DNA from 4 places in the Agrobacterium sp. H141 genome. Region 2 is predicted to be linked to each of the others. Evidence: riboswitches for the same ligand, from Rfam matches in the RefSeq annotation. Region 2 holds a riboswitch; each other region holds the start of a gene.
The links. A riboswitch is a leader RNA that binds a small molecule or an ion and turns the genes downstream of it on or off. The one in region 2 is predicted to bind cobalamin.
Positions count from the first base shown of each region.

Region 1: linked by a shared signal. The riboswitch ahead of ACWPM9_RS10445 (aromatic ring-hydroxylating oxygenase subunit alpha) and the one ahead of bluB (5,6-dimethylbenzimidazole synthase) in region 2 are both predicted to bind cobalamin.
Region 3: linked by a shared signal. The riboswitch ahead of ACWPM9_RS15005 (ABC transporter ATP-binding protein) and the one ahead of bluB (5,6-dimethylbenzimidazole synthase) in region 2 are both predicted to bind cobalamin.
Region 4: linked by a shared signal. The riboswitch ahead of ACWPM9_RS09250 (hypothetical protein) and the one ahead of bluB (5,6-dimethylbenzimidazole synthase) in region 2 are both predicted to bind cobalamin.

Region 1 is NZ_CM169893.1:2,286,503-2,293,970, reverse strand. It holds gene ACWPM9_RS10470 (cobyric acid synthase) at 1-232, shown strand, start outside; gene ACWPM9_RS10465 (hypothetical protein) at 326-451, opposite strand; gene amt (ammonium transporter) at 515-2,968, opposite strand; gene ACWPM9_RS10455 (GFA family protein) at 3,303-3,695, shown strand; gene ACWPM9_RS10450 (FAD-binding oxidoreductase) at 3,720-4,802, opposite strand; gene ACWPM9_RS10445 (aromatic ring-hydroxylating oxygenase subunit alpha) at 4,804-6,048, opposite strand; cobalamin riboswitch at 6,141-6,346, opposite strand; gene ACWPM9_RS10440 (hypothetical protein) at 6,535-7,023, shown strand; gene ACWPM9_RS10435 (outer membrane protein assembly factor BamB family protein) at 7,020-7,468, shown strand, end outside.
Region 2 is NZ_CM169893.1:1,892,037-1,899,504, forward strand. It holds gene ACWPM9_RS08650 (NAD+ synthase) at 1-819, shown strand, start outside; gene ACWPM9_RS08655 (hypothetical protein) at 816-1,154, shown strand; gene ACWPM9_RS08660 (TolB family protein) at 1,180-2,010, shown strand; cobalamin riboswitch at 2,056-2,252, shown strand; gene bluB (5,6-dimethylbenzimidazole synthase) at 2,298-2,987, shown strand; gene ACWPM9_RS08670 (DUF2865 domain-containing protein) at 2,998-4,083, opposite strand; gene ACWPM9_RS08675 (NADP-dependent malic enzyme) at 4,211-6,523, opposite strand; gene ACWPM9_RS08680 (UDP-2,3-diacylglucosamine diphosphatase) at 6,764-7,468, shown strand, end outside.
Region 3 is NZ_CM169893.1:3,202,224-3,209,691, reverse strand. It holds gene ACWPM9_RS15015 (FecCD family ABC transporter permease) at 1-1,046, opposite strand, end outside; gene ACWPM9_RS15010 (ABC transporter substrate-binding protein) at 1,046-1,999, opposite strand; gene ACWPM9_RS15005 (ABC transporter ATP-binding protein) at 2,002-2,817, opposite strand; cobalamin riboswitch at 2,930-3,143, opposite strand; gene ACWPM9_RS15000 (very short patch repair endonuclease) at 3,323-3,766, shown strand; gene ACWPM9_RS14995 (DNA cytosine methyltransferase) at 3,776-5,143, shown strand; gene ACWPM9_RS14990 (endonuclease) at 5,133-5,987, shown strand; gene ACWPM9_RS14985 (ABC transporter ATP-binding protein) at 6,035-6,787, opposite strand; gene ACWPM9_RS14980 (FecCD family ABC transporter permease) at 6,781-7,468, opposite strand, start outside.
Region 4 is NZ_CM169893.1:2,010,265-2,017,732, forward strand. It holds gene ACWPM9_RS09225 (RluA family pseudouridine synthase) at 1-805, shown strand, start outside; gene ACWPM9_RS09230 (HAD-IA family hydrolase) at 802-1,461, shown strand; gene ACWPM9_RS09235 (ATP12 family chaperone protein) at 1,465-2,268, shown strand; gene ACWPM9_RS09240 (hypothetical protein) at 2,330-3,049, shown strand; gene ACWPM9_RS09245 (acyl-CoA carboxylase subunit beta) at 3,153-4,685, shown strand; cobalamin riboswitch at 4,765-5,120, shown strand; gene ACWPM9_RS09250 (hypothetical protein) at 5,270-5,548, shown strand; gene cobU (bifunctional adenosylcobinamide kinase/adenosylcobinamide-phosphate guanylyltransferase) at 5,574-6,077, shown strand; gene cobW (cobalamin biosynthesis protein CobW) at 6,081-7,163, shown strand; gene cobN (cobaltochelatase subunit CobN) at 7,177-7,468, shown strand, end outside.

The DNA of each region.
Region 1 (7,468 bases), 390 kb from region 2:
GTTTGTCGACGGTCGGGAAGAAGGGGCGATGTCGCCAGACGGCAAGGTGATGGGCACCTATCTGCACGGGCTGTTTGGAAGCGATGCCTATCGCATGGCCTTGTTGCGAAGCCTCGGCATCGATACGCCCGGCTTCAACTATCGCCAGGGGGTGGAAGATGCTCTCGATGACGTGGCCCGGGAGCTCGAGGCGGTGCTGTCTCCGCGCTGGCTCGAAGGCTTGATGGGGTGATGCGGGACTCTGGAGCGCGCAAACAGAAAAGGAGCGGCGAAAGCCACTCCTGTTCATGCTGGAACATTGATTGTTCCCGACAATGTGCCGCTATCAGCCGAGGCCGATAAACGACAGAATTGCACCGACGACGACCACAAGGCCTACGATGTAAATAATGGCGTTCATTGTCTCTCTCCTTTGCTTGTCTCGCAAAGATGAACGGGCCAGATCGGTCATTGTTCCGCAGCTTTGTCGAACCGCGGTCGGCAGGCCAGTCTTTAGGCGTGGAAATTTGCCGCCTCAGGCTGATTTCCGCGTCAGGGATGCGGGCTCTTGGGGCTCGATGTCGTAACCTGCCACCTCGCGGCGCAGACCGTCGGTCGTTTCAGCCAGACCGTTGGCGACAGAATGGGTCTTTTCCGCCATCACGGCTGTCTCGTCGATGGATTTGCCGATGCGGTCGATCGCGTCCATCAGGTCATTGCATTGCGCGCTCTGGCGCTTGGCGGTCTCGGCAATTTCCGCCACCGACCGCATGCCGCGCTCGGCGCGTTCGGACACGCCATCGAGCGTGGTCGATGCCTTCGAGATGGCCTTTACCGATTCCTGCACAGTCTCCATTGATGAGTTGAGCAGTTTTCCGGCCTCGTCGGCAAGCGAGCCGACCTGGCTTGCAAGACCGCGCACCTCTGTGGCGATCACCCCGAAGGATTGCCCCGCCTTGCCGGCGGAGGAGGCCTCGATTGCGGCATTGATGGCCAGGATATTGGTCTGGAAGGCAATCTCGTTGATGTGATCGATGATCTTGAGCGCCTCGGCGGCCGTGACCTCCATGCGGTTGACGGCATCGACGGCAACGGCTGCCGCATCCTGACTGCTGCGCGAGGCAGCAACCGCCTCGCCGACCGCGGTGGTGGCACCCTGGGTTGCCGTCGAAATGCTGTTGGAATCGGCCTGAAAGCCACCCAGGCTTTGGCGCAGGGACGCCATCTGCTGATGCTGTTGGTTCGCCGAGACCGCAAGCTGGCGCGAGCCGGTTGCCTGTTGTTCGGCGGCGCCGGACAGATCGTCGACCGAAGAGCCGATCGAGCGGATCAGGCCCGACAGTGTATCGAGCAGTCCATTGACGCCATCGCCGATGGATTTCAGCGTCCCCATCTGAGCACCGAGATCGACGCGGTTGTTGAGGCGTTTGTCCTGAACGGCGGCGATCACCTCGGCAATCTTGGCGATGATTTCCTGTTCGGATTCCTGGCGCCTGGCATCGGCATTGCGGCGGACCGTATCGGCATCGCGGTTCTGGTCGTCGAGGAAGCGGCGGCGGATATTGTCCTGCTCCAGACGCGCCATCAGCCGGTTGAACAGGTCTGCCAGTTCTCCGGCCTCGTCTCCGCGGTCGACTTCCAGGCGGGCCGAGAGGTCCGCGTCGCCGACCGCAAGTTCCATCAGCAGCTCCTGCAGCCGCCCGGTGCCCAGCGTTTCGCCATGTTCTGCCGTATTGAGGCCCGCCAGTTCCTGCTCGGCCGTGACGCGCAGAGGCATGACGGACGACAACAGCTTGAGCACGATCCAGACGCCGCCGAATGCCCAGACGAAGGCGGCGCCGGCGCCCAGCATCTGCACCCCGATCTGCGCAAACCGCGATCCGGCGGCCAGATGCTGCTCCGGTGCCAGAAGGGCAAGGGCAATGGTGCCGAAGACGCCGGCGAAACCGTGCACGGGAATGGCGCCGACCGGATCGTCGATCTTGAGTTTCAGCAAAAGCCACACACCCGATACCGCAACCATGCCACCCACCAGGCCGACGAGCAGCGCACCTTGGGTGGTCAGAACCATGCAGCCGGCCGTCACTGCGACCAGGCCGCCCAGGACGCCGTTGATCAGGCCTTCGGGACGCCATATCCCTTCCTTCATGCGCGACAGGAATGTGCCGGAAAGACCACCGAAGACACCGGCTGCCAGCGTGTTGAGAATGATATGCCCCACGGGGGCATCCATCGTTAGGGCCGATCCGCCGTTAAAGCCGAACCAGCCGATGAACAGGATGAGCGTTCCGGCGCTTGCCAGAACCGTGTTGTGGCTGGCAATGCGGCCGACCGTGCCGTCTTCGAGAAAGCGCCCGATGCGCGGCCCCATGATGACGACAGCTGCCAGACCCGACCAGGCGCCTATGGAATGGACGACGGTAGAGCCGGCAAAATCGATGAAGCCGAGATCCGCCAACCAGGCCGTATTGCCTGGAAACAGAAGCTTGCCCCAGGCCCAATGACCGAAAATGGGATAGACGAGGGCGGCAATGACCGCGACCAAGACGAGATAGGCGGAGAAAGTCAGCCGCTCCGCCACCGCACCGGAGACGATGGTGGCAGCCGTGCCGCAGAACATGGCCTGGAAGATCAAGAAGGAAAGTGCCGCCTCGCTGTCGCCGGAAAACAGCATGAGGTTGCCATCCATGCCGATGAAGCCGAAGAGATCCGCGCCGAACATGAACATGTAGCCAATGATGCCGAACAGGGCGACGGAGACGACCAGATCGACCAGGTTCTTCTGAGCCACGTTGATGGAGTTCTTGGAGCGAACCAGGCCGCCTTCCAGAAACAGAAAGCCGATCTGCATCATGAACACCAGAGCAGAGGCGACCAGAACCCATGTCTTGTCGATCAAGGCAATCGGATCGGCGTCAGCGGCATAAAGAGGTGGAGCAAAGGCAAGAAATAAGAATGTATTCGTCAGTAGAAGTGCGTGTTTGCGCATGATTGTTTCCCGCAAGGTTATGGGCACAATCCTTGTTCGGTTATACTTAACGAAGTGTTGCTTTGTCGCTTTGCACGTCGAGTAAATGCCCGCGATTGCAGGACTTTATGGCTGAGACCGGACGTATCCATGTGCTGATTTCAAGCCGACGCATAAAAAATATGCGTTTGCTTTATTCTAAGGCAGGGCAAGTGACTGTCGTCGCAATACTTCAGTCCTCTGTACATGTCGCCGGAATGGCCCCGATTCCGACTGGTAGCGGGCACAGAGCGTCGTGACATTGAAGCCAGTCTCGGCAATGGTCTGGCCGAGTTTCAAGACGGGGAGATGATGGATGGAAACCTTGACCGGCGGGTGCCTGTGCGGTGCGCTGCGTATTGTCGCTTCAGGCCGGCCCGACAGGGTTGGGCTTTGCCATTGCATGGATTGCCGAAAACACCATGGTGCGCTGTTTCATGCCTCGGCTATTTTCCCGCAAGACGCGGTGAAAGTGGACGGAGAAACGCGCGCTTATCAGGGACGGCATTTTTGCCCGCGCTGTGGATCGTCCGTCTTTTCATGCAGCGGCGATGAGATCGAGGTCAATCTCGGATCGCTCGATCAGCCCAATCAACAGGTCCCGACCTACGAGCTCTGGACGGTGAGGCGCGAAAACTGGTTGCCGCCATTTCCGCTGCAAAGGCGCTACGACCGCGATCGGGAGAGTGATGAGCGCTCCGAAGAATAGATCGCGGTCGTGAAATCGCAGGGTTTAAGCTTCGATCTCGACGGGTGTCAGCGGACGTGAGCAGCAGGCGAGGATATAGCCTTCCTCGATCTCTTCTTCGAGAATGCCGCCATTATGCTGCATGTCGACTTCGCCCTTGAGCTTCATCACCTTGCAGGTGCCGCAAAGCCCGGATTCGCAGGCAGCGGCAATTCGCACACCAGAGGCACGCGCGGCCTGAAGCAGGGTGTGGCCCGGCTCGCACAGACCGTCCTTGCCCGACATTGCGAATGTGACCTTGGTCGGCTTTTCGCCGTCCGCATAATCGGGCACCACGATCGGGGCAGGGGCAGCGGCCGGGAGGAAGGCTTCTTCATGATAGTGGTCCATGTCGAAGCCCGCACTTTGAAGTGCGTCCTTGACCGTCGCCATGAAGGGCGCAGGACCGCAACAGAAGACCTTGCGGTCGAGGAAGTCGGGCACCAGAAGCGAGATCTTGGCCCGGTCCACCCAACCCTTCAGGCCCGACCACAGCTGCGTGCGCTCCAGCTGCTCGACGATAAAGCCGAGCGTGAAATGCGGCATGTAGCGCGCCTTGTACTCCAGCTCCCAGCGGAAGATGATATCGTTGGGCGAGCGGGCGCAGTGGACGAAGGCGATGTCGCTGTCGGGTTCGCGGTCCGAGAGATCGCGGGTCATCGACATCATCGGTGTAATGCCGGAGCCGGCCGAGATGAACAGATATTTGTCGCCGGGATGACGGACATAGGAAAAGTCGCCAACCGGCCCATAGGCCTTGAGTTTCATGCCCGGTTGCAGATGTTCCATCATCCAGCGTGTGCCGATGGAATCCTTCTGCGCCTTGGCCGTCACCTGAATGGTGTAGGGACGCGACGGCGTGGACGAGATCGTATAGGTGCGCATGACCGGTTCCGGCCCGACCGGCAGTTCCAGCGTGAGGAACTGACCCGGCTGGTATCGGAACCAGTGGCCCGGATGGTCAGACTTGAAGGTGAAGGTCATCACATCCGGTGTTTCCGGCGTCCAGGCGACACATTCGAGCATATGCTCCTTGTCGCTCCAGGGCCGCATTTCATCGACATGCCTGTATGTTTTGTCTTTTGCCATTTTATGCCACGACCGAGAGTGGAGCCTTGTCGCCCTGCAGGCGGTTGACCATGAAATTGGCGTACCATTCGACAAACTGCATCACGCCGCCTTCATGTTCGACGGAGTAGGGGCCGGGCTCATAGGCCGGCGAGCGGATGCCGAAGGCGTTTTCTTCAACGATGGAGCGGTCCTGGTCGTTGGTCATGTTCCACACATGGGTCAGCTTTTCGACGTCATAGTCGACGCCTTCCACCGCGTCCTTGTGAACGAGCCATGTCGTCGTGACCGCCGTCTCTTCTGCCGACAGCGGCAGCACGCGGAAGGAAATCGCATGGTCGCCGAGAATGTGGTTCCACGTGGTTGGATAGTGGAACAGCAGCATGGTGCCGATATTGGAGATGTTGACGTCGCCTGACAGCGGCTTCTTCACCGCCGGCTTGCCGTCCATGGTGTAGCTCTCCGCACCGGGGATCAGCGGCATGCGGGCAACGCGGAACTGGCCTGTCGGATCCATCAGGAACTCGCTCGGCAGCCCACCGGCTTCGCAACGGGCCCAATGCTCGGCAATGACCGGATCGTCGCCGGCGCCTTGCACGCCGGTCGCAGTCGGCGCTTCCGGATAGGTTCGGCAAAGTTCGGGATGGTTGCCGGCGCAGTGATAGCACTCGCGATTGTTTTCCCAGACGAGCTTCCAGTTGCCTTTTTCGATAATGGTCGAGCGGGCAGCAACCTTGGCTTCGGCCAGACGGTGCGGTGCCATATAGGGTTCGATACTGGCGCGCATCGGCGCAAAATCGGCAGGTTCCTGCGCAAGACAGACGAAGATATAGCCGGCTACACTCTCGCAGGCGACGGGCTTCAGGCCAAACTCTGCCTTGTCGAAGGTTTCACCCATCTGCCGGGCAAAGACCAGCGAGCCGTCGAGGTCGTAGGTCCAGTTGTGGTAGGGGCAAACCATCTTGGCTGCCGCGCCGCGCTCGGACGTGCAAACGCGATGCCCGCGATGGCGACACGTGTTGTGGAAAGCGCGAATGACGCCATCCTTGCCGCGCACGATGACCACGGGATAGTCGCCGATCTGCACGGTGAAATAATTGCCGGCGCGCGGAACCTCGCAGTCATGGCCGATAAACAGCCAGTCACGGTACCAGATGGTCTCCATGTCCAGCTTGAAAATGTCCTCATCGATATAAAAGGGCTGCTCCAGGGAGAAGCCTTCGCGGCGGTTCTTAAGTTGCCGCAAAACTGTCGTCTGCAAATCCATTTGCGCCCTCATTGATGTTCATTGGCGGACGCAGAAAAGCAATGCGGCCTCTTGGGTTTGCCGCATGTGCCCGGACCGCCCGCCGCGGCCGAAACTGACATGTCTACAAGGCTGGTTTCCGGGCTCCGGAGCTGTCCGTCATGGACCATCCGACTCCTTCCCAGGCTTGTCTGCCCAGTGGCCTCCCGTCGGATTTTTCGCTCCGCCACCGTTGCGGGGGCAGCGCCGGATTTAGACCGGCTTCCCAATTCTCCGCTCCGCTTCCCTGCGGCCCGGCACCTTGGATTGAGATCATACTAGCGGCTATGCGGGGGTGCGATGCGATGGAAAGCGACATCGAGAATGCGCAATTTGAATAGTCGCTGAAAACTGTGTCCGCCCCTTGGCCGCCGTCTGCTCACGACACGGCGGCGCTTCGAACTATTTCGCTAATGTGCAAGGCGCGATGGATCCTATCGCCAAGTTGTGCGTTCACCCCAACAAGGGGTGAGTAGTGCAGACCCTGAAAACGGTCAAAACAAAGTGGTTTCGTTCAATCACGCGGCGGGTGGTTGGGCACAGTTTTGCGTTTTGGGCCGTCCCAACTCGAAGAGGAAAGTCATGAACAATCCAAATTATTATTACCCATTGGGAATTTGGGTGCTTGCTGTCGGCGCTGCCCTCGGCCTTGCCGTCGCACTTTATAATTTTGTTGTCCCGCTCACGGGCGTCAACGGCTCGATCGGAGCGGGTCTGGTGGTGTTTTCCACGGCCATCATGTTGCTGGCGGCGTTGTTTTTCCCGATTTTCGGCCATGGCGCGCTGAGAAACATCGTACGCGCATTAATAGTACTCGACATCGTCTGCACGGCAGCTGCCGGTTATTTTCTGCATGAATGGTTGCTGATTGGCGCCATGGTTGTGGCCCTGATCGGTGCGATCTGGGAGATCGCCCAGCCTTCGCCTGCCGCAACGACATTTCAAGGAGCAGCATGATGAAGCGGATGAATATCGTTTTTGCAAGCGGCCTCATCCTGGCCGCATTGGGCACCGCCGCCTATGCTCAGGATACCGCCCAGCCCGAAGCGCCGGCCGCTCCGTCAGCCGGCACCACGGTTGAACAGGACAGCACTGCGCCAAGCGCGCCTTCGACATCCGACAGCGCCGATACGGCAGCGCCGTCTACGTCCCCCGCGCTTACGGACGCAACGCCCAAGCCGGACCGCTATCCGGGCGTCGCCGATCCGACATTCAACACCACGCCGCGTCAGCGCACGAATATTCCGATGATGCCGAAAACGGCGACATGGGACAGTTTTCACGGTCAGCTGAATGCGCAGAAATATTCTCCGCTGACCGAGATTACGACCGATAATGTCAAGGACCTGAAAAAGGTGTGGGACATGCATACCGGCGACGTGTCTGACGGCAGCGGCGGCAC
Region 2 (7,468 bases):
AAGAATGGTTTCCGCAGCGTCGTGCTGGGACTGTCCGGTGGCATCGACTCGGCCATTTGCGCGGCCATTGCGGTCGATGCACTGGGTGAGGAGCGCGTGCGCACGGTCATGCTGCCCTATCATTATACCTCCGAGGATTCGCTTAAAGATGCGGCCGATTGCGCCAAGGCTCTTGGCTGCCATTACGACATCGTGCCGATTGCGGAACCTGTAGAAGGCTTCCTGACCGCACTTGGCGAAATGTTCGAGGGCACGGAAAGTGGCGTGACGGAGGAAAACCTGCAAAGCCGCACGCGTGGCACGATCCTGATGGCGATCTCCAACAAGTTCGGTTCGATGGTCGTGACCACCGGCAACAAGTCGGAAATGTCGGTCGGTTATGCGACGCTTTACGGCGACATGAATGGTGGCTTCAATCCCATCAAGGACCTCTACAAGATGCAGGTCTATGCCATTTCTGCCTGGCGCAACGCGCATGTGCCGCCGGGAGCGCTTGGGCCGTCTGGGGAGGTTATCCCAGCCAATATCCTGACCAAGGCACCTTCTGCGGAACTGCGTCCCGATCAGACGGACCAGGATTCCCTGCCACCTTATCCGGTTCTGGATGACATTCTGGAATGCCTGGTGGAAAAGGAGATGTCGGTTGAAGACATCATTGCGCGGGGGCACGAGGTCGCGACGGTCCACCGCATCGAGCACCTGCTTTATCTGGCGGAATACAAGCGTCGTCAGTCGGCGCCGGGCGTGAAGATCACCAAGAAGAATTTCGGCCGTGATCGGCGCTATCCGATTACGAACCGGTTCCGGGATCGTGCATGAGCGATCGTACCGAGGGTCCGGGCGTTCGGACCGCGATGCCTGAATTCTCGCAGGCTGAACGAGACTATATCTTTTCCGTCTCGGCGAGCGAAGAGGGGCGCAGCTCGCTCTTCGGTGTGGTGTCGGCCTTTGCCTATTATGCGCCGGCAATCGCCATCGGTGCCTATGGCTTATGGGACGGCGACTTCAAGGTGCTCGGCATCGGTTTCCTGACATTGGTCGCCAGTCTCGTATGGGGCTTTGCGGGCGAGTGGGGTCGCCGCAACGCGTTGCAGACGGGCGTGGCGATTGTCGTCAAGCTGCGGCGTGCGCTGGAACAGCCAACCAGTTTGTAGGCGAATTTGTTATTGGGGAGGGATTATGCGCAGTTCGGTTGAGATCTACGACATGGAGACGCGCGAGTGCGAGGTGGTCTGGCAGACAGACGATCTTGTCGAAGCGCCGAACTGGTCCCGCGACGGCGAATTCCTGATCGTCAATGGAAATGGGCTGCTCTACGCGCTGCCGCTCGGCGATGATGACGCCGAGCCCGAGTTGATCGATACCGGTCTCGCGGTCCGGCTCAATAACGACCATGGACTGTCACCCGACGGCGCATCCATTGCCTTTTCGGATGAGACGCTGTTTGGCAAGTCCTGCATCTATATTCTTGGTGATGGAGATGAGGAGCCGCGTCAGATCACTGCCAATATGCCATCCTATTGGCATGGCTGGTCACCGGACGGACGGGAACTCGCCTATTGCGGTGCGCGCGATGGTGCCTTCGACATCTATACGATTTCGGTCCGTGGTGGCAGCGAACGGCGACTGACTTTCGGTGAAGGCCATAATGACGGCCCGGACTATTCGCCGGATGGCGGCTGGATCTATTTCAATTCCAGCCGTACCGGTCCGATGCAGATCTGGCGTATGCGATGCGATGGATCCGGACTGGAACAGCTGACATCGGACGGACACGGCGATTGGTTCCCGCATCCTTCGCCCAATGGCGAGAAGGTTCTCTTTCTATCCTACGATCCGGATGTCTCCGGCCATCCTCGCGACAAGACTGTACGGCTTCGATTGATGGATGCAGATGGCGGCAATGTCGAGACGCTGTTCGAGTTCTTTGGCGGGCAGGGCAGCATCAACGTGCCCAACTGGTCTCCCGACGGAACAGCATTCGCCTTTGTCCGCTATTTCCCCGAATAGATAGGCCGGTGTCGTTGCCGGCGCTTTGCGTTTGCCGTGCTTCGCGCTAAACCAACGTTGTCTGGTGCCCGCGCGAGCGGGAGAATCGGGAAGCCGGTGGAAATCCGGCGCGTGCCCAACGCTGTGAGGCTGATGCACGATCGGGAGTTTCCTGGAAACTCAGGCCACTGGTCTTGCGACCGGGAAGGCGATCGGAGCAGATGATGCCGAGCCAGAAGACCGGCCGGACACGATAGGCTTTGCCTGTGCGGACAGCAGGCGGTCGCAGCATTGTTGGGGATTTGACGATGCACGACGAACCACACGATCATTTCGTGCGGGCAGGGGCTTTTTGCGTTGAAGAACGCAACGCCGTCTACCGCGCCATCCATACCCGCCGTGATGTGCGGGATCAGTTTCTATCCGATCCATTGCCCGATGCATTGATCACTCGACTGCTGGAGGCGGCCCATGCCGCACCGTCCGTCGGGTTCATGCAGCCGTGGAATTTCCTGGTCGTGCGCGATGCTCGGATGCGGGAGGCGGTCTGGCATGCCTTCAGCCGTGCCAATGATGAAGCGGCAGAGATGTTCTCTGGAAGCCAGCGTGACAGCTATATGCAGTTGAAGCTCGAAGGCATCCGCAAGGCGCCGGTGGGAATCTGCATTACTTGCGATCCAACGCGCGGCGGTCCGGTTGTGCTCGGTCGCACGCATAATCCACGCATGGACAGCTATTCCACCGTTTGCGCCGTGCAGAACCTGTGGCTTGCAGCGCGTGCGGAAGGAGTGGGCGTCGGGTGGGTCAGTATCTTTCGCGATGCGGATTTGCGCGCGATCTTCGGCATTCCGGAGCATGTCGAGATCATCGGCTGGTTCTGCCTTGGCTATGTCGACAAGCTCTATGATCAGCCGGAACTGGCGCTCAAGGGCTGGCGGCAGCGCTTGCCGCTTGAGGATCTGGTGTTCGAAGAGCGATGGCCCGATGGAGACGGCTGAGCGAATTCGCCTATTGTACGGGTTGCGCGCCTGACAGTGCCGGGTGCTTCAGGTCGATGCTGCTTGTTTCCTTGGGAAGGAAAGCCGGGCCGACCTGCCTTACGGTGCTGGTGCTCGGATCATAGGGGCGCTCCATCGGATCGATGGTGATTTTCTCAGGTGCGATTTTGTCAGGCATGGTCTTGATCGGGGTAATGGCGGAATAAGCCGCAGCGGTGCTCTGCTGACGGTTGGCGTAGCTCAGCGCCTTTTGATGGAAGGCTGTCAGGTTGCAGCCGCAGGCCTTGTCGTCACCGGTCTTGCGGTGGAGATAGGCAAAGGCGCTCGGAAGGTCGCGATAGGGCCGCCCGGTGGACGCTGAGACCATATCCGCGCTCTCCTGGCTCAGCAGGGAGTGATAGTAGAGCTCAGTCTGGGTGCCGGGGCACATATTATCGCAAAGTCCGGCATCGCGTCCGAACATGGCCGGTGTCGCGTTGGACGATATCGGAAAAAAGGCACCGTCGCAGGTGCGCACGCACATGGTTCTAAGTGTTCCGCCCTGACCCTGCAGGCTGGCACGCCACCCGTCGATTGCGTAAGAGTTGCGCATGGCGTCGTCCGGTATCCGCAACGTTCCTGCCGGCGACGAGGCCTGCTCGTCCGCCAAAGGCTGTTCTATCTCATGTCCGGGGAGCGCGTTGCAGCCGTTCTCATCCAAGGCCTTCAGCAGGCGGGCACGCAGGGAGTTGGGAATGGCGCGTCCCTCCTTCAGGCTGTCGCGCTTTTCCTCCAGAATCTGTCGGTTCTGCTGCATGCGTTCCAGTGAGGACGTCAACGTATCGCAAGAGGAATTGCCGTTTGGGCCGAAGGTGACAATGCTGGAGTTGTCGCAACGCAGGCGGCGAATATCCTGCTTTGTCTTGCGGATTTCGAATTTCTGCCGGGCAATTGCGCTGGAATAGCTTCGGATCTCGGCATTGTCGGCGCTTACTGTCTGGGGTGCCGATACCAGTCGATCCCGCAGCCTGTCACAGACCACTGTCGCGTTGGCGGCAGCAGGCAGCGCCACCAATGTGGCAATCATCAACAGCAGGGTGTCACGACCTACAATCACGTGGCTTTCCCGTTTGGCCCTATGCGTCATGCATTGTTGCAGACATCATAAGACTTTGCCGTGTTCTCGCCAACCGCCCAGCGTATTTTACGTTAACGACGGTTGGTCAGAGCGTGAAGGACGGTCCTCAGTCCGGCTGAGAGGCTTCGACCACGGCAAGTGCTGCCATATTGACCACGCCGCGCGATGTGACTGATGGCGACAGGATGTGGGCCGGCATTGCAGCACCCAGCAGGATTGGGCCGACATGCAGGCCTTCCATCATCGTCTTCATCAGGCCGAGCGCGATATTGGCGGCATCCAGGTTCGGGAAAACCAGCAGATTGGCCTCGTCGGTCAGTGAACTGTTTGGCATGACGCGGCTGCGCAGAAGCTCGGAGATCGCCGAGTCGCCATGCATTTCACCGTCTGCTTCCAGTTCGGGTGCGACGTTGCGGATAATGCCCAGGGCTGCGCGCATCTTGCGGGCACTTTCGGAATCGCGCGAGCCGAAGTTGGAATGCGAGAGAAGCGCGGCGCGCGGCGTGATGCCGAAGCGACGGATTTCGTTGGCGGCCATCACCGTCATCTCCGCCACTTCCTCCGCACTCGGATTGTATGTGACATAGGTGTCCGTGAAGAAGGTCGCGCCGCGTGAGGAGATCAGCAGGCTGAGGCCGGAGAAATCGATAATGCCGGGCTTCTTGCCGATGATCTGACGCACATCGCGCAGATGGCGATCGTAGCGACCTTCTACGCCGCAGATCATCGCATCTGCTTCGCCACGCTTGACCGACAATGCGCCAATGACCGTCGAATTGGTACGCACGATTGTGCGGGCTGCCTCAGGCGTGACACCCTGACGGCCGACCAGTGCGAAATAATCGTCGACATATTCGCGGAAACGCGGATCGCCTTCCGGGTTGACGACCGGGAAATCGACATCCGGGCGGATGCGCAGACCGAAACGCTTGAGGCGCGTTTCGATGATCTGCGGACGCCCGATCAGGATCGGTTGAGCTGTGTTTTCTTCCAGCAGAACCTGTGCGGCGCGCAGCACGCGTTCGTCTTCACCTTCGGCAAAGATCACGCGCTTGCGGGTGGCAACCTTGGCGCTGGCAAAGATCGGCTTCATGATGAAGCCGGAGCGGAAGACAAAGCGGTTCAGCTGATCGAGATAGCTGTCGTAATCTTCGATCGGCCGCAGTGCCACGCCGGAATCGGCTGCGGCCTTGGCGACAGCTGGCGAAATGCGCAGGATCAGGCGCGGGTCAAAGGGCGAGGGGATCAGGTAGTTGGGACCAAACACCGGTGTCTCGCCGGTATAGGCGCGGGCGGCAACTTCGGAGACTTCCTCGCGGGCAAGGGCTGCGATGGCACGTACGGCGGCCATCTTCATCTCTTCGTTGATCGTGGTCGCGCCGCAATCGAGTGCACCCCTGAAAATATAGGGGAAGCACAGAACGTTGTTGACCTGATTGGGGAAGTCGGAGCGCCCTGTGCAGATCATGGCATCGGGTCGTGCCTCGCGCGCCAGATCCGGCATGATTTCCGGGTTCGGGTTGGCAAGCGCCATGATCAGCGGTTTGTCTGCCATGCGGGCCAGCAGTTCGGGCTTCAAGACACCGGCTGCAGACAGGCCAAGAAAGACGTCGGCGCCGTCGATGGTCTCGGAGAGCTGGCGCTTGTCGCTTTCCTGCGCATAGACAGACTTCCATGGATCCATCAGCACTTCGCGGCCAACATAGACAAGGCCTTCGATATCATGGACCCAGATGTTTTCGCGCCTGACGCCCAGGAGCACCAGCAGGTTGAGGCAGGCAAGCGCCGCGGCGCCGGCCCCAGAGGCGACGATCTTGGCGTCCTCGATATTCTTGCCGGCCAGTTCCAGCGCATTCAAAACGCCGGCAGCGACGATGATTGCGGTGCCGTGCTGGTCGTCGTGGAAGACCGGGATATTCATCTTGGCGCGCAATTGCTGCTCGACCTCGAAACATTCAGGTGCCTTGATGTCCTCAAGGTTGATGCCGCCGAAAGTGGGCTCGAGCGCGGCCACGGTGTTGACCATTTCGTCGACCTGGACGGCGTCGATCTCGATATCGAAAACGTCAATGCCGGCGAATTTCTTGAACAGGACCGCCTTGCCTTCCATCACCGGCTTGGATGCCAGCGGGCCGATATTGCCAAGGCCCAGAACGGCCGAGCCGTTCGAAATGACGGCGACGAGATTGCCGCGCGCGGTGTAGTCGGCCGCGGTTTCAGGGTTGTCGCGGATCGCAAGGCAAGGGGCCGCGACACCGGGTGAATAGGCAAGAGCCAGATCGCGCTGGTTTCCGAGCGGCTTTGACGCCTGGATCTCAAGCTTACCGGGGCGCGGATAGCGGTGATAGAAGAGTGCCTGCGCGTCCAGATCACCCGTTTCGGGGCCGGATTGCTGCTTGGATGTGTCTTTCGAGGTCATTCTGTCACCGAGATCTTGTCTATTGCCTTGTCACTGTCACTCCATACACCAATTGGGCGGAATGGCGAGTATTGGATTACAGCCAAGTGTGTTGCCGAAACGTGTATTCCTTCGCCTTCAGGGCTGTTTTCCACCGGAATCGGCTCACTGGAGCCTGCAACCGCCCTTCAACTGCCGCTTGTCATCTTCCTGATACACGAGTCTGGTTTTCAAAACGCGACATGGACCATCGTTGAGAGGATGACGCCCGTGAGCGCAGACATCGAAACCCGGCACTTCAGAACATTGTTCATATCGGACGTTCATCTTGGCTCCAAAGCTGCCAAAGCCGATTTCCTGTTGGACTTTCTGAGAACCCATGAAGCTGACACGATCATCCTGGTCGGGGACATCATCGATGGCTGGCGCCTGAAGCGCAGCTGGTACTGGCCGCAGAGCTGCAATGATGTGGTGCAGAAGCTGCTGCGCAAGGCCCGAAAAGGTACGCGCATCGTCTATATTCCGGGCAATCACGACGAATTCCTGCGGGCCTTTCCGGGCACGCATTTCGGCGGCATCGAAGTGGCGCACCGGATGATTCACGAGACGGCAGACGGAAAGAAATATCTGGTCCTGCATGGCGACGAGTTCGACATGGTGGTTCGCAATGCCCGACTGCTCGCTTATCTTGGTGACTGGGCCTACGATATGGCAATTGCGATCAATGTGGTTGTCGCGGCCGTTCGTCGTTATCTGGGCATGCCTTACTGGTCCTTTTCGGCCTGGGCCAAGCAGCAGGTGAAACAGGCGGTGAATTTCATCGGTGAGTTCCAGCGCGTTGTCGCCGAAGAAGCGCGAAAAAATGACGTGGATGGCGTGATCTGCGGCCATATTCACCACGCGGTGATGGAGGATATTGACGGTATCCACTACATCAATACCGGGGATTGGGTTGAAAGTTGCACT
Region 3 (7,468 bases), 1.3 Mb from region 2:
TTTCTGCGCATCAGCACGATGAAGAACACGCCGCCGGCAAGCCCGGTAATGATGCCGAGCGGCATATCCTGCGGTGGAATGATCACGCGTGCGACGATATCGGCGGCCACCAGGAAAATGGCCCCGACGAGCGCCGAAAGCGGCAGCACCCGGCGATAATCGCCTCCGACCACCATGCGCACCAGATGCGGCACCATCAGCCCGACAAAGGAGATGATGCCGGAAAAGGCAACGGCTGCGCCGGTCAGAAGCGCGCAGACGATAAACACCGTCATGCGAAAGCGACCGGCAGAGACGCCAAGGGTGGTCGCACTCTCGTCGCCCAGCGTCATCGCGTTGAAATTGCGTGCGTTATAAACCAGATAGCCGCCGCAGATGAAAAGGGCGGCCAGCGGATAGGAAAGCTGGTTCCATTGGGCAAGCCCCAGCCCGCCCAGCATCCAGAAGACCACGGTATGCGTGGCGCGCGGGTCGCCCAGAAAAATTGCCAGACTGCCAAGCGAGGTCAGCACGAAGGAGATGGCGACGCCCGAGAGAATGAGCCGGCTCGCATCGCTCGCATGGGCAAAGCGCGCAACCGCCACCACCAGCAGCGTGCTGCCGAGTGCGCCCAAAAAGGCAAACAGCGGCACGGTGATGAGGCCCAGGAACATGCCGGTATGCAGCAGCACGATGATCGCGCCAAGCGCGGCCCCCGACGAGATGCCGAGCAGATGCGGATCGGCCAGTGTGTTGCGGGTCACGGCCTGAAGGGCGGCCCCCACCAGCGCCAGACTTGCCCCGATGGACGCGCCCAGCAGCGCCCGCGGTAGGCGCACCTGCCAGACGATATTGTCGCGACCGGCACTCCAGTCGGCCTCCAGGCCGGACATGCCCAGATGGCTGAGGGTGATCTTCCACACATGGGCAAGCGGAATGGCGGTCGCGCCAAAGCTCACGCCAGCCGCAATGGTCGCGACCAGCGCCAGGATCAGCGCCACCACCAGCCACGGCATCAGATGCACGATGGCGTGGCGCGGGCCGTCGATGAAATGCCGGTGGCTCATCAGCGAACCGGCGGGTTGAAGGCAGCAGCCAGCGTCTTGATGGCCTCGATATTGCGCGGGCCGGGCGTTGCCTCGGCATAGGGCAGCACCACGAAGCGATTGTTCTTCACCGCTGGAATATCCTGGAAGGCCGGATTGTCACGCATGAAGGCGATCTTCTGTTCGGCGCTCACTTCGCCGTAATCGACAACCACCACCACATCCGGATTGCGCTCGATCACGCCTTCCCAGCCAACCGTGGTCCAGCTGGTTTCCACATCGTCCATGATATTGGTGCCGCCGGCAGCCTCGATCAGCGCGGTCGGCATGGCATAGCGCCCGGCGGTAAAGGGCTTTTCCTCGCCGGAATCGTAGACGAAGACCTTGAGCGGCCCCTTGCGCTCCGGCAGATCCGCCATCGCCTCGGCGAGCTGCTGCTTGTAGCCGGCGACCAGTGTCTCGGCGCGTTCCGCCACGCCGAAGATGCGGCCAAGATTGAGAATGTCGCCATACATGTCGTCCATCGACGACTTCGACTTCTTCATGATGTGGATGCAGCTTTCGGTCAGCTCATAGACCTTGATGCCGAAGGGCGTCAGCGTGTCGGGCGTGACCTCGCCGCCCACCTTCATGCCGTAGTTCCAGCCGGCAAACAGGAAATCGGCGTCGGCACCCAGCAACACTTCCTTGGTCGGATAAGTGGGCGTCAGTTCCGGCAGGGCTGCGATGTCGGCGGTCAGCGTCTCGTCCAGCGTCTTCCAGCCGGTCACACCGGTATAGCCGGCCATATTGCCGGTCAGACCGAGCGCCAGCATCATTTCCGTGAGGTTGACGTCGTGGGAGACGGCCCGTTTCGGTGCCGCATCGAAGGTCACCTCGCGGTCGCAACTTTTGACCGTGACCGGAAAACCGGATGCGGCAGCCGTTGTGGCCGAAAGGGCGAGTGCGGACAGAAGCAATGGGGCGAGACGCATGATTATTTCCCTGAAATGGATGGCTGAAGATGGAATGAAAAACGCGGCCGCCCGGTGACCGGGTGACTGTCGATCACGGTTTCCACGGCAAAGGTGTCGCGGATCGCATCGGGCGTGAGCACATGGCCGGCGGCACCGAAATCGACCTGGCGGCCCCTGGCCAGCACCAGCACATGATCGGCATGGGCAGAGGCCAGCGACAGATCGTGCAGCGACACGATCACCGTGGTTGGCAGATGCGACAACAGCGCCAGGACTTCGAGCTGATGGCGGATATCCAGGTGGTTGGTGGGCTCGTCGAGAATCAGCAGGTCGGGCTTTTGCGCAAGCGCACGCGCAATCATCGCCCGTTGCTTTTCGCCACCGGACAGCGAGGCGAAATTGCGCGATGCCACATGGTCGATCTTCATCAGGGACAGCGCGTCCCCGATTGCGGCATAGACCGCGTTCCGGCTCATGCCTGATAGATGGGGCGACAGCCCAAGTTCGACGATTTCGGCGACCGTCAGCCCGAAATCGGTGGCAGGTTCCTGCAAAACCGTCGCAATCCGTCGTGCGACCTCGCGCGGCTGCATGTCCCACACATCGGCGCCATCCAGCAGGATACGGCCGCAAGAGGGGCGGTGATAGCGGTAAAGGCAGCGCAGCAGGCTGGACTTGCCGGCGCCATTGGGCCCGACAATGGCCAGCATCCGGCCGGCCTCGACGGCAAAATCGATCTCGCAAACAAGGGAAGGCCCGCGATGCGGTCCCCAGCTCAAGCCTTCGACGGCAAGCCGGGCCGGACTAGAGCCGATCAAAGACGACGGCAGTTCCATCGCAAGCCTCCACGCAAGAAGCGGGGGAGCGGGAAGAGCCTATGCGGCTGTCAACAGCAATGTGAACGTCGAACGCCATCAATCTTTCCCCTTGGCTCACCCCGGCCAGGTTTCTTCAGACATGTCGAGGGCAGGTCTCCTGACTTGCGGGTCACAGCGCCCCCGGACCTTCCCGGCCTTTCGGCCAGTGGCATTCCCGGGTGAACTCACCGCTCACAGTTGCGGGGACAGTCACGGATTTGCGCCCTTTTGGGTACGTCTCACCGTGTTCCCTTTTAATCCCCTCCAGCGCATGCCTTCGGAGAACCTTCAACGGGGATGGGTGTAATTATATTACGTCGGGACGTCAATGGGGAATTTGCGGTCGAGCGGCAACGCAAACATTGGCGGTCATATTAAGAGTTCTGTTGTCAACGGTATGCGGAGCGGAGCAGTCTGAATTAGGTCCTTATAAGCGAGTTGATCAACCTAGAAATGCTGCGCGGGAAGGACTAGCTTTATTCGCATGGTAGACAGCAGAACGCCTGAGCAACGGCGCCACATCATGAGATCCGTGAAAACGAAGGACACGGGTCCCGAGCTGTCATTGCGCAGAGCTTTATTCGCGGCAGGTTATCGCTATAGACTTCACCGCAAAGATCTTCCAGGAACTCCCGACATTGTGTTTCCGGGAAGAAAGAAAGTGCTTTTTGTGCATGGATGCTTTTGGCATGGTCACGGCTGTGCAAAAGGTCGTGCGCCAAAATCACGGCTTGAATATTGGGGGCCGAAGCTTGAAGCTAACCGCGCACGAGATGCACGAAATATCGAAAGATTAAAACACATGGGATGGGACGTGTGCACAGTCTGGCAGTGCGAATTGGCTGATGCCGTTGCAGTCGTGCATCGACTGAGGGCATTTATCGAAACAACCGAAAATTCGTTCCACAATCCGGATTTGCCTCGGTAGGGTCTTTTTATGACGAATCGAAATTCAGCCACGGCGGGGAACTCGCGCCCCGTTGCTATAGATTTATTTGCCGGCGCAGGAGGGATGAGCCTTGGTTTTGAGCAGGCTGGCTTCGATGTCGCGGCCGCGGTTGAAGTGGACCCAATTCACTGTGCCGTTCACAAGTTCAATTTTCCGGATACAGTGGTAATCCCGCAATCTGTGTCGTCGCTTTCAGGAAAAAGAATTAGAGATTTGGCAGGCTTGGGAGACCGGGATGTTGACTGTGTTTTTGGAGGCCCCCCTTGCCAAGGGTTTTCATTGATGGGTCAAAGAGTACTCGACGACCCTAGAAATAGCCTCGTGATGGACTTTGTCCGTTTGGTTTCCGAACTGAACGCAAAAACGTTCGTATTCGAGAATGTAAAAGGTCTCACCGTCGGTAAACAACGCGCATTTCTTGATGAGTTAGTGGAGGCATTCGCCGCCAAAGGCTATCAAGTTCGGCTTCCTTGGCGCGTTCTCGACGCGGCCAACTACGGCGTTCCTCAGCATCGGGAGAGGCTAATCTTGTTCGGTTCTAGGATCGGTCACAAGGTGCCCGATTATCCTTTAGCTGTTTCCAATCCTGCAAGCGGCAAGCGATACATACCGGGATTACGATTAGGGCCTTCATGTGAACAGGCGATCGGCGATGTGCCTGATGCTGAGAATTTTGATGTGCTAACGCTAACAGATGCAGTTCCAAGCTATTCATTCAAGGAGCCATCTGACTACGCAGCCGAAATGCGGTGCCTAACAAATGATTCCTGGCATTATTCTTATGTACGTAAATGGAATCCGTCGCTTCTGACGTCGAGCGCACGAACCGTCCATACGGATATCTCCAAACGTCGATTTTCGGAGACCGAACCGGGCACTGTGGAGCCCATTAGTCGATTCTTCAAACTTTCGCCGGTTGGAATATCGAATACCCTGAGGGCCGGCACAGATGGTGCGCGGGGCGCGTTTACAAGTCCGCGCCCCATTCACTACAAGTTCGCCCGGTGCGTAACGGTACGTGAAATGGCACGTCTTCACGGATTTCCGGATTGGTTTCGACTTCACGCAACGAAGTGGCATGGCGCAAGGCAAATCGGAAATTCTGTTCCGCCGCCCCTTGCCAGGCATGTCGCTTCGAGCGTCGTTTCCGCTCTTGGAGTTGTGCCGGTCCGCCCTTCTAAGGTGTTGACGTTAGGCGATGAGCAACTCCTCTATATGGAACTTTCAAGTGCAGCTAAGTACTTTGGCGTCGAGAAGCCTAACTCGAAGCGAAATATGAAAAGCGGTGCAAAGAAACGGAAGCAATCGGAAATTGAAGCTGCGCACGCCCATCTGAGGGTCACAAATGCCAAATGATAAGCGATCTGCAGGTGAACATAACGATGGCGTAGACGCTAAAAACTCGAAGAAAAACGAAAGCGTTTACCGAGAAATCATACAAGAAATTTTCTTTCGCAATTATCGAGCCGGTATGCTGGAATTCGAGTTTGATCGGGAGGAAATTGCTGAAACTGCGGACCGTCTCGGTGTTGCGCGACCAAAGAACCTTGGTGACGTGATTTATAGCTATCGCTATCGCAAGCTGCTCCCTCCTCGTATCCTAGAGACCGAGCCCCTGGGATCGTATTGGCTAATACTTGGGGCTGGTGACGCAAAATACAGATTTCGACTCAGTCGGCTACGTCACATAGAGCCTACACCGGGGCTTCTTGTCAGGAAGATTCCAGATGCGACACCTGAAATTATTGGGCAATATGCTCTCACGGACGAGCAGGCACTTTTAGCGAAAGTTAGATACAATCGGTTGATTGATATCTTTCTCGGGATAACATCTTACAGTCTACAAAATCACTTGAGAACAAAAATACAAAATTACGGACAAATTGAAATCGATGAGCTTTACGTTGGGCTGGATAGCAATGGATCTCAGTATATAATTCCTGTTCAAGCAAAGGGAGGGTCCGACAAACTCGGTGTTATCCAAACAATCCAGGATGTGACCTTTTGCCAGACGCAGGTGCGGTATGAGCGATGCATTCCACGGGCAGTGTCTGCCCAATTTATGGGGGACAATGTAATCGGTATGTTCGAGCTTACTTTTGACGGCGACGAAGTATCGCTTGTCAATGAGCGGCACTACAAGCTGGTTCCCGCCCAGGATATCGGTGCACGCGACCTCGATGTCTATAGGCGGGGATAATTAGCCTACGCCCAATATTTCACCTCTGGGACTCAGCTGGCTAGCCCTCAAACGGTCCCATCCACAATTACCAGCGGTCGCCCTTGCGTGCAGGCTTCTATCCGGGCGTGGACCTTGTAGACCTCGGCCAGCATCGCCGGCGTGATGACCTCGGCTGTCGGGCCGTCGGCCACCAGATGGCCGTTGGAGACGATCATGGTGTGGTCGCAGTAGCGCATGGCGTGGTTGAGATCGTGAAGCGCGATCAGCACGGCCATGCCGCTTTTGCGGGCAAGACGGTGCATATATTCCAGCACCTCGATCTGGCGGAAGAGATCGAGCGCCGAGGTCGGCTCATCCATCAGGAGGATCTTCGGCTTGCGCACCAGCGCCTGGGCAATCGCCACCAGCTGGCGCTGGCCGCCCGACAGGGCACCCAGATCGCGGAAGGCCAGATCGGCAATGCCGAGCGAGGCCAGAATGCCGTCGATTTCGGCCAGTTCATCGTCGCCAACGCGCCAGCTGCCGCCCTGCTTGGCGGCCAGAAGCACGCTTTCGTAAACGGTCAGAACCGCATTCGCGCCGGTATCCTGGGGCATGTAACAGATGGCGTTGGAGGTCGCCTCCGTGCCCGACACATGGACAACGCCATCGCCCGACAACAGGCCTGCAATGCGCTTGAACAATGTCGACTTGCCAGCCGCATTGGGGCCGATGATGGCGGTCAGTGCGCCGCCATGGATGGCACCGGTGGTGATGTCGGAGAAGATCGTGGTGCGGCCATAGCGGGCACCGATCTTGTCGAGGGAGAGGGCTACCATGCGCGCCGCCTGTTGGTGAAGATGAGCGAGAAGAAGAAGGGGACGCCGACCAGAGCCGTGATCACGCCGATCGGCAGGATTGCGCCGGGGATCAGCATTTTCGACACCACCGAGGTGGCCGACAGCATCAATGCGCCGCAGATGGCAGAGCCCGCCATGAAGAAGCGTTGATCCTCGCCCACCACCATGCGCGCGATATGCGGGCCGACCAGGCCGATAAAGCCGATCGTGCCGACAAAGGAGACCGGGATGGCCGCCAGGAGGCTGACCAAAAGCATGGTCTCCAGCCGAAGCCGCTTGACATTGACGCCGAAGGAGGCGGCCTTGTCGTCACCCAGGCGAAGCGCCGTCAGCGCCCAGGCATTGCGGGCAAAGAGCGGCAGAACGACAACGAGGATTGCACCGGTGACCGCAACCTTGCCCCAGGTGGCTTTGGTCAGCGAGCCCATGGTCCAGAACACCACGGCGGCCAGCGCCTGTTCGGACGCCAGATATTCCAGCAGCGACAAAAGCGCGTGGAAGGTGAAGACCAGGGCAATGCCGAGCAGCACGATGGTCTCCACCGTCACCCCGCGCAGCGTCGACACACCGTAGATGAACAGCGATGCCCCCATGGCCATCAGGAAGGCATTGATCGGGATCATGTACTGGGTCGCACTGGGATAGATCGCAACGCCGGTG
Region 4 (7,468 bases), 120 kb from region 2:
TCCGCCGATGAATGTCGACGCGAAGGATACCAAGACCGGTCCGATTGCCAGCAAGGATCTCAAGCATGCCGGCGATGGAGAGCTTCTGTCGCGCATGCTGTTGCATGAAGACGACAAGGTCTTCATCCTCAACAAGCCTGCTGGCCTCGCGGTTCAGGGTGGTTCGGGCCTGACACGGCATATCGACAAGATGCTTGAGGCATGGACCAGCAAGAAGGGTGAAAAGCCACGGCTTGTTCACCGGCTGGACCGCGATACATCAGGGGTTCTCGTCGTTGCCCGCACCAGAGGCGCTGCGCAGAAGCTGACGGCAGCGTTCCGCGAGCGCGACACGAAAAAGACCTATTGGGCACTGGTCAGAGGCGTTCCGCGCAAGCACGAAGACAAGATTTCGAGCTGGTTGCTGAAGGAAGAGACCGAGGATGGCGACCGCATGCGGATCGCCCGGCACGGCGAAGAGGGTGCCGATCACGCGATTTCCTATTACCGCGTGCTGGAAACAGCGGCGCAGACCATGGCCTGGCTGGAAATGCAGCCCTATACCGGCCGCACCCATCAGTTGCGCGTTCATGCCCTGTCGCTGGGTCACCCCATCATTGGCGATCCGAAATATTTCATCGACGATCACAACTGGGAATTTCCAGGTGGCATCCAGAAACGCCTTCATCTGCACGCGCGCCATATCGATATTCCCCATCCGGCGGGTGGTCGCTTGAAGGTTACTGCTCCCCTGCCGCCGCATATGGTGCAGAGCTGGAACCTCTTGGGCTTCGATGAGAGTTCTGCCGACGAGGACCAGTCGTGAAGCTGGTTCTGTTTGACTGCGACGGAACGCTGGTCGACAGCGCCGGTCTGATCCATGAGGTCATGCGCCGCACCTTCATTCAGTTCGGCCACAAAGCGCCGTCGCTCGACGACACCAAGTCGATCATCGGTCTGACGCTCGATATTGCCATTGCGCGGCTTCTCGGTCGTCCGCATGCTGACGGCGAATGCGTGGAGATGATGGCTCACTACAAGTCGATTTACGCGGATGTCCGAAGCGAAAGCGGTGCCATTGATCGATTGTTCGACGGTATCCGGGACGTCATCGCCGAACTCGGTGAGCGCGACGACGTCATTATCGGTGCTGTCACGGGGAAGTCCCGCCGCGGTCTCGATCTCATTCTCGATACGCATGACTGGCGCCGCCATTTTTTCGTCAGCCGCACTGCGGACGATTGTCCATCGAAGCCGCACCCGGCGATGGTGAGCGAGTGCTGCGATGAGGCGGGTATTTCGCCAGCCGACACGATTGTCATCGGCGACGCCATCTATGACATGCAGATGGCCAAGGCCGCCGATGCCACTGCCATCGGCGTTTCCTGGGGCTATGCCTCGACGGACGCGCTCTGGCAGGCGGGTGCTGACGCCGTGGTAGACCAGCCGGCGATGCTCTTAAGCTATATTCACAAGGGGTAACCCATGCGCGATGAACTCTCCGATATCTTCGGTCCCTTCATTCCTGAACTCAGTCATGAGGATCCGGTGCGGCGTGCGCAGATCCAGATGAAGAAGGCGCTGCCCAAGCGGTTCTACAAGGAGGTGGCCGTCGCACCATGCGATTCCGGCTTTCTCATCCAGCTCGATGGCCGCACGGTGAAGACACCGGCCAAGTCGGATCTGGCCATGCCGAATGCTGAACTGGCAGAGATGGTGGCAGATGAGTGGCGCGCACAGGTCGAGGTGATCAATCCCACCTCGATGCCAGTGACGCGTCTGGTCAACACAGCGCTCGATGGTGTGGCCGTCCAGATCGGGGCCGTTGCCGAGGAAATCGAGCGGTTTGCCGGCACCGATATGCTGTTCTATCGGGCCGACTCACCGGATGCTCTGGTCGAGCGCCAGACGCGGGAATGGGATCCGGTCCTCGCCTGGGCGTCCTCCAATCTTGGGGCGCGCTTTATTCTGGCGCAGGGCATCATTCATCAGCAACAGCCGGCAGAAGCGCTTTCAGCCTTTTCGAAGGCCTTGAAAAAATATCACCAACCGCTGCCCCTGTCTGCGATCCACGTGATCACAACGCTCACCGGTTCCGCCGTTCTGGCGCTGGCGTTCGCCGAAGGTGCGCTGGAGCGTGACGAGGTCTGGCGTCTTGCCCATCTGGAAGAAGATTGGACAATCGAGCATTGGGGTTCTGATGCCGAGGCGGAAATGCGCCGTGCAAAGCGTTTTGAGGAATTGCGGGCAGCATCGGCTGTGTTCGAAACGTTAAGAGCTGCTACTTAACCGTTTGCTAACTATAAATGCGCATGCTTTCGGCGTTACTTCATTTCGCCGGGAACCCGCTATGCTTCGTCGACTGCTGCCGATTGTCGCCACTCTTCTTGCTGCATTGACGCTTGCGGGCTGTGTCGCTTTTCCGACGGATCCGATCCGTCGGCCTTTCTTTTATGATGTGCGCGATGTTAGCGTGATCGCCAATGAGCAGGTCCCGCTTGCGCTCACTACGGGAGTGGACCAGCGCGTCTCGGCAGCGATCAAGGCTACCGAGCGGCGGGTGGCAACCGAACGGGTTGTGCTGACGGTGAAGATCGAAAGCTACCGCGCGGTCCGCTATCTCGGCGACAGGCGTGCGCTTGCACGCTTCAAGGTGACCGCTGCGGATGTCGTGACCGGCAATCCGGTTGCCGCCGGAAGCTTCCTTGTTCGCAGCAATACCGATAATCCGGACATCGCCATTCAGGCGCTCGCCGACGAGATCGCCGCGCGCATACGTTTTTCTTTCGCCCTGCAGACCCCGAGCCTTGTGCGTGTGGTCAAGCCGAAGCCTCGGACCTCGACCAGGCTGAAAACAGATTATGTGACCGAAGAAACCATCGCGCCTGACGCCACATTCGATGCCTTCGTGCAAAAGCCTGACGTCTCCGTCGAAGTCGTGAAGCCGACTGTGCGGTCGGGGACGAATCTGGAAGACGGGGCCAATGCCAGCATCAGCTTGTCGCCGGCTCCAAAGGTGGAGACAGCTGCACCGAAATGCGCGTCCAATGACCCTGCCTGCAAACCATAGGCTGTCTCTTTCGGGTCCTAATACCAATAGCGAAGGCTGTTGCGCTTCAATCCGCAGCGTTGTCATGGTAAGCCCGCACATTCGTTGAGGATGAGGGGCTGCCATGAAGGAAATTCTCCGGGAACTTGAAGAGCGTCGCGAAAAAGCGCGGCTTGGCGGCGGACAGACGCGCATCGATGCCCAGCACAAGCGCGGCAAGCTGACTGCGCGCGAACGCATCGACATCTTTCTGGATGAGGGCTCCTTCGAGGAATTCGACATGTTCGTCGAGCACCGTTGCTCGGATTTCGGCATGGAGAATACGCGCATTTCGGGGGATGGTGTCGTCACCGGATGGGGCACGGTCAACGGCAGAACGGTCTTTGTCTTTGCCAAGGACTTTACCGTGTTCGGCGGTTCGCTGTCGGAAGCGCATGCCGAGAAGATCTGCAAGATCCAGGATATGGCGCTTAGAAACCGTGCGCCGATCATCGGGATCTATGACGCCGGCGGTGCGCGCATCCAGGAGGGTGTGGCAGCGCTTGGCGGTTATGCAGAGGTGTTCCAGCGCAATGTGCTGGCCTCGGGCGTCATTCCGCAGATTTCGGTGATCATGGGGCCCTGCGCCGGCGGTGACGTCTATTCGCCGGCCATGACCGATTTCATTTTCATGGTGCGCGATACCTCCTACATGTTCGTGACAGGCCCCGATGTGGTGAAGACCGTGACCAACGAGACGGTGACTGCGGAAGAATTGGGTGGGGCCTCTATCCACACGACCAAATCATCGATCGCCGATGGCGCCTATGAAAACGACGTGGAAGCGCTGCTGCAGGTGCGCCGGTTGATCGAGCTTCTGCCGCAGTCGAATACGGCGCCAGTTCCCGAGATCGAGTGCTTTCAGCCCGTTGACCAGACCGATATGTCTCTCGACACGCTGGTGCCTGCCAATGCCAACAAACCCTACGACATCAAGGAACTGATTCTGAAGACCGCGGATGAAGGCGATTTCTTCGAGATCCAGGCAAGCTTCGCCAAGAATATCGTCTGTGGTTTCGGTCGCATCGAGGGGTCGACCGTCGGTTTTGTCGCCAACCAGCCAATGGTGCTGGCCGGCGTCCTTGATTCCGATGCCAGCCGCAAGGCTGCACGCTTCGTCCGCTTTTGCGATTGCTTCAACATTCCGATTGTCACCTTTGTCGATGTGCCGGGCTTTCTGCCGGGCACAGCGCAGGAATATGGCGGATTGATCAAGCATGGCGCCAAGCTGCTGTTTGCCTATGCCGAGGCGACCGTGCCGAAGCTGACTGTGATTACCCGCAAGGCCTTCGGTGGCGCTTACGATGTGATGGCGTCAAAGCATCTGCGTGGTGACATCAACTATGCCTGGCCAACGGCGCAGATCGCGGTAATGGGGGCCAAGGGTGCGGTCGAGATCATTTTCCGCAAGGATATCGCTGATCCAGACAAGATTGCCCAGCACACCAAGATGTATGAAGACCGCTTCCTGTCGCCGTTCGCGGCCGCCGAGCGTGGCTATATCGACGAGATCATCCGTCCGCAATCGACCCGCCGACGGCTTGCGCGCGGGTTGAAGATGCTGCGTAACAAGGACCTGTCCAATCCCTGGAAGAAACACGACAACATTCCTCTGTGAGCGAAGTCGTCCCCTGTCTTCTGAGGTCGCCGGTTTGATTGACTTCATTCGACGGAACGCATAATCATGCGGGAGAATTGGATGGTTTCCGCTTCATCCTGGGATGACGCGGAGAGCAAAAGGGAATGCGACGGATGGACCCAAACAGGGCGTCCCAATCGCAGCCGACCCCGCGACTGTAGAGCGGCGAGGCGTTCTCATCCGTTTGTGCTGAAGACTGTCGAGATCGACCGCATGGTGCGGCGGCAGGTGGTCTTCCTGCAGGCGGAAAAGCCACTGAAAATGTGGTGCGAATAACCGGGGTTGGACGCCTCCTTATCTACGAATCGTCCGCCTTTCGCATCACGGTAGTTTTCGGGAAGGTGAGGGAAAGCCGTGGGCAAATGCGCGTGACTGCGCAGCGCCCGAAGCCGCGAGCCAGGAGACCTGCCGTCCTTCAGGGCCTGACGCCCGAAACTGGGGTATCTCCCCGTTGCCAGCACGGAGGTTGTCGTGGCGACATTTGGTGAAGCGCCCTTGCGGTCGCGTCTACGCTGTTGTTGCTGCCGGGAGGTCGCGTGCATTGCATGCGACATGCAAACCCGATGAAGCCTTCTGCATTGTTCAAACGCTGGACGGTCCTCTTGCTGGTCGTGGCCGCGCTGTTCTTTGCCATTCTGCCGCGCTTTATCGGTCGCAACGCCGAAGACCTGAATTCTGCCGCCGACACGGAGGTGGAGCTACCCAATGTGGACAAGCTCCTGCCCGAGGAAGACAAGAGCAATCCCGATTTTGCCATTTCCGGCAAGGCGACCGCTAAGGATCGTACCGTGATCATCGGCAAGCCCGGCGGCCTGTTCGGCTTGTCCGACAAGGTGAATTGACGTGGCAGCGGATAAAACCAGAAACGTGACATTTGTTCTGGGTGGTGCGCGCTCCGGAAAGTCGCGTTTTGCCGAAAACATTGCCACAGATACGGGTCTGGACCGACATTACATCGCAACCGGACAGGCCTTCGATGACGAGATGCGGGCGCGCATCGCGGCCCATCGTTCGGATCGGGGCGAGGGGTGGATCACCCACGAGGCGCCACTCGAGCTGGTTGAGACGCTGACCTCGACCAGCGCGTCACAGAATGCCGTTCTGGTCGATTGTCTGACGCTCTGGGTGTCCAATCTGATGCTGGCGGACAAGGATGTGGAGGGGCAGAGCGCCGGGCTGGCTGACTGCCTTCGCCATCTCTCAGGTGAGATCGTGATCGTTGCCAATGAAGTTGGGCTTGGGATCGTGCCGGATAATCGCATGGCGCGGGAATTTCGCGACCATGCGGGGCGGCTCAACCAGATGATCGCCGCACAAGCGGACACAGTGTATTTCGTAGCGGCCGGTTTGCCGCTGAAAATGAAGGGTTAAATCATGCTGCAGGCCAAAATTCCGGCAACCGTCATCACCGGCTTTCTCGGATCGGGAAAAACCACGATTATCCGCAACATGCTGATGAATGCCGGCGGCAAGAAGATCGCCCTCATTATCAACGAATTCGGCGATCTGGGTGTCGATGGCGATGTGCTGAAGGGCTGCGGTGCCGATAATTGCACCGAAGACGACATCATCGAGCTCACCAATGGCTGCATATGCTGCACGGTCGCCGATGACTTCATTCCGACCATGGAAAAGCTCCTGGACCGGCCAGACCGCCCCGATCACATCGTGATCGAGACATCGGGGCTTGCCTTGCCGCAGCCGCTGGTCGCGGCGTTTAACTGGCCGGGTATCAAGACGCGGGTGACGGTGGATGGGGTGGTCACGGTCGTCGATAGTGCAGCGGTCGCTGCCGGGCGCTTTGCCGATGATCATGACAAGGTGGACGCGCTTCGTGCACTCGATGACAATCTTGACCACGAAAGCCCGATTGAGGAACTGTTCGAGGATCAGCTCACTTGCGCTGACCTGATCATACTCAACAAGGCCGATCTTCTGGAGGCCGAGGCGCTTGCCGACGTCAAGTCAAAGGTTGCCGGCCGCATTGCCCGCAAACCGTCATTGATCGAGGCCCGCCATGGCGAAGTTCCGGCACTGGTGCTTCTGGGGCTTGGTGCCGCTACAGAAGGCGACATCGACAATCGTAAGTCTCACCATGAGCTGGAGCATGCTGCGGCCCATGAGAGTGGCGACGACCATGATCATCTTCATCACCATGACCACGATGAATTCGAGAGCTTCGCGCTGACACTGCCATCGATTACCGATCCGGCAGCCTTTGCGGAGACGCTGAAGAACATCATTTCCGACCATGACATTCTGCGTCTCAAAGGGTTCGTCGACGTGCCGGGCAAGCCGATGCGGCTTGTCATTCAGGCCGTGGGCACCCGCATCGACACCTATTTCGACCGGCCCTGGGCAGCCGGCGAAAAGCGCGAAACCCGGATCGTGGTCATCGGCCTGCATGACTGGGATTTCGGCGCAGTTGTCGAAGCGGTGGAAGGGGCGGCGGCTTAGCCGTCGTTAGGCAATGCACCTTCTGCTCGCCCAGAAAGGCACGATTGCCGACAGTGACGAGGCCATCGATCTGGGACAGACGCCGGGCGATGTGTTGTTCCTGTCTGCCGCCGATACCGAGCTTGCCGCCATCGCGGCTGCCTACCGCATGGTGGCCCCTGCGTTTTCGCTGAGGGTCGCAAGCCTTTCGAGCCTCAAGCATCCGATGTCGGTCGACGCCTATATCGAGCGCACTGCGCGCCACGCAAAACTGATCGTCGTCAGGGCGTTGGGAGGTGCCGGTTACTTTCATTATGCGCTGGAGG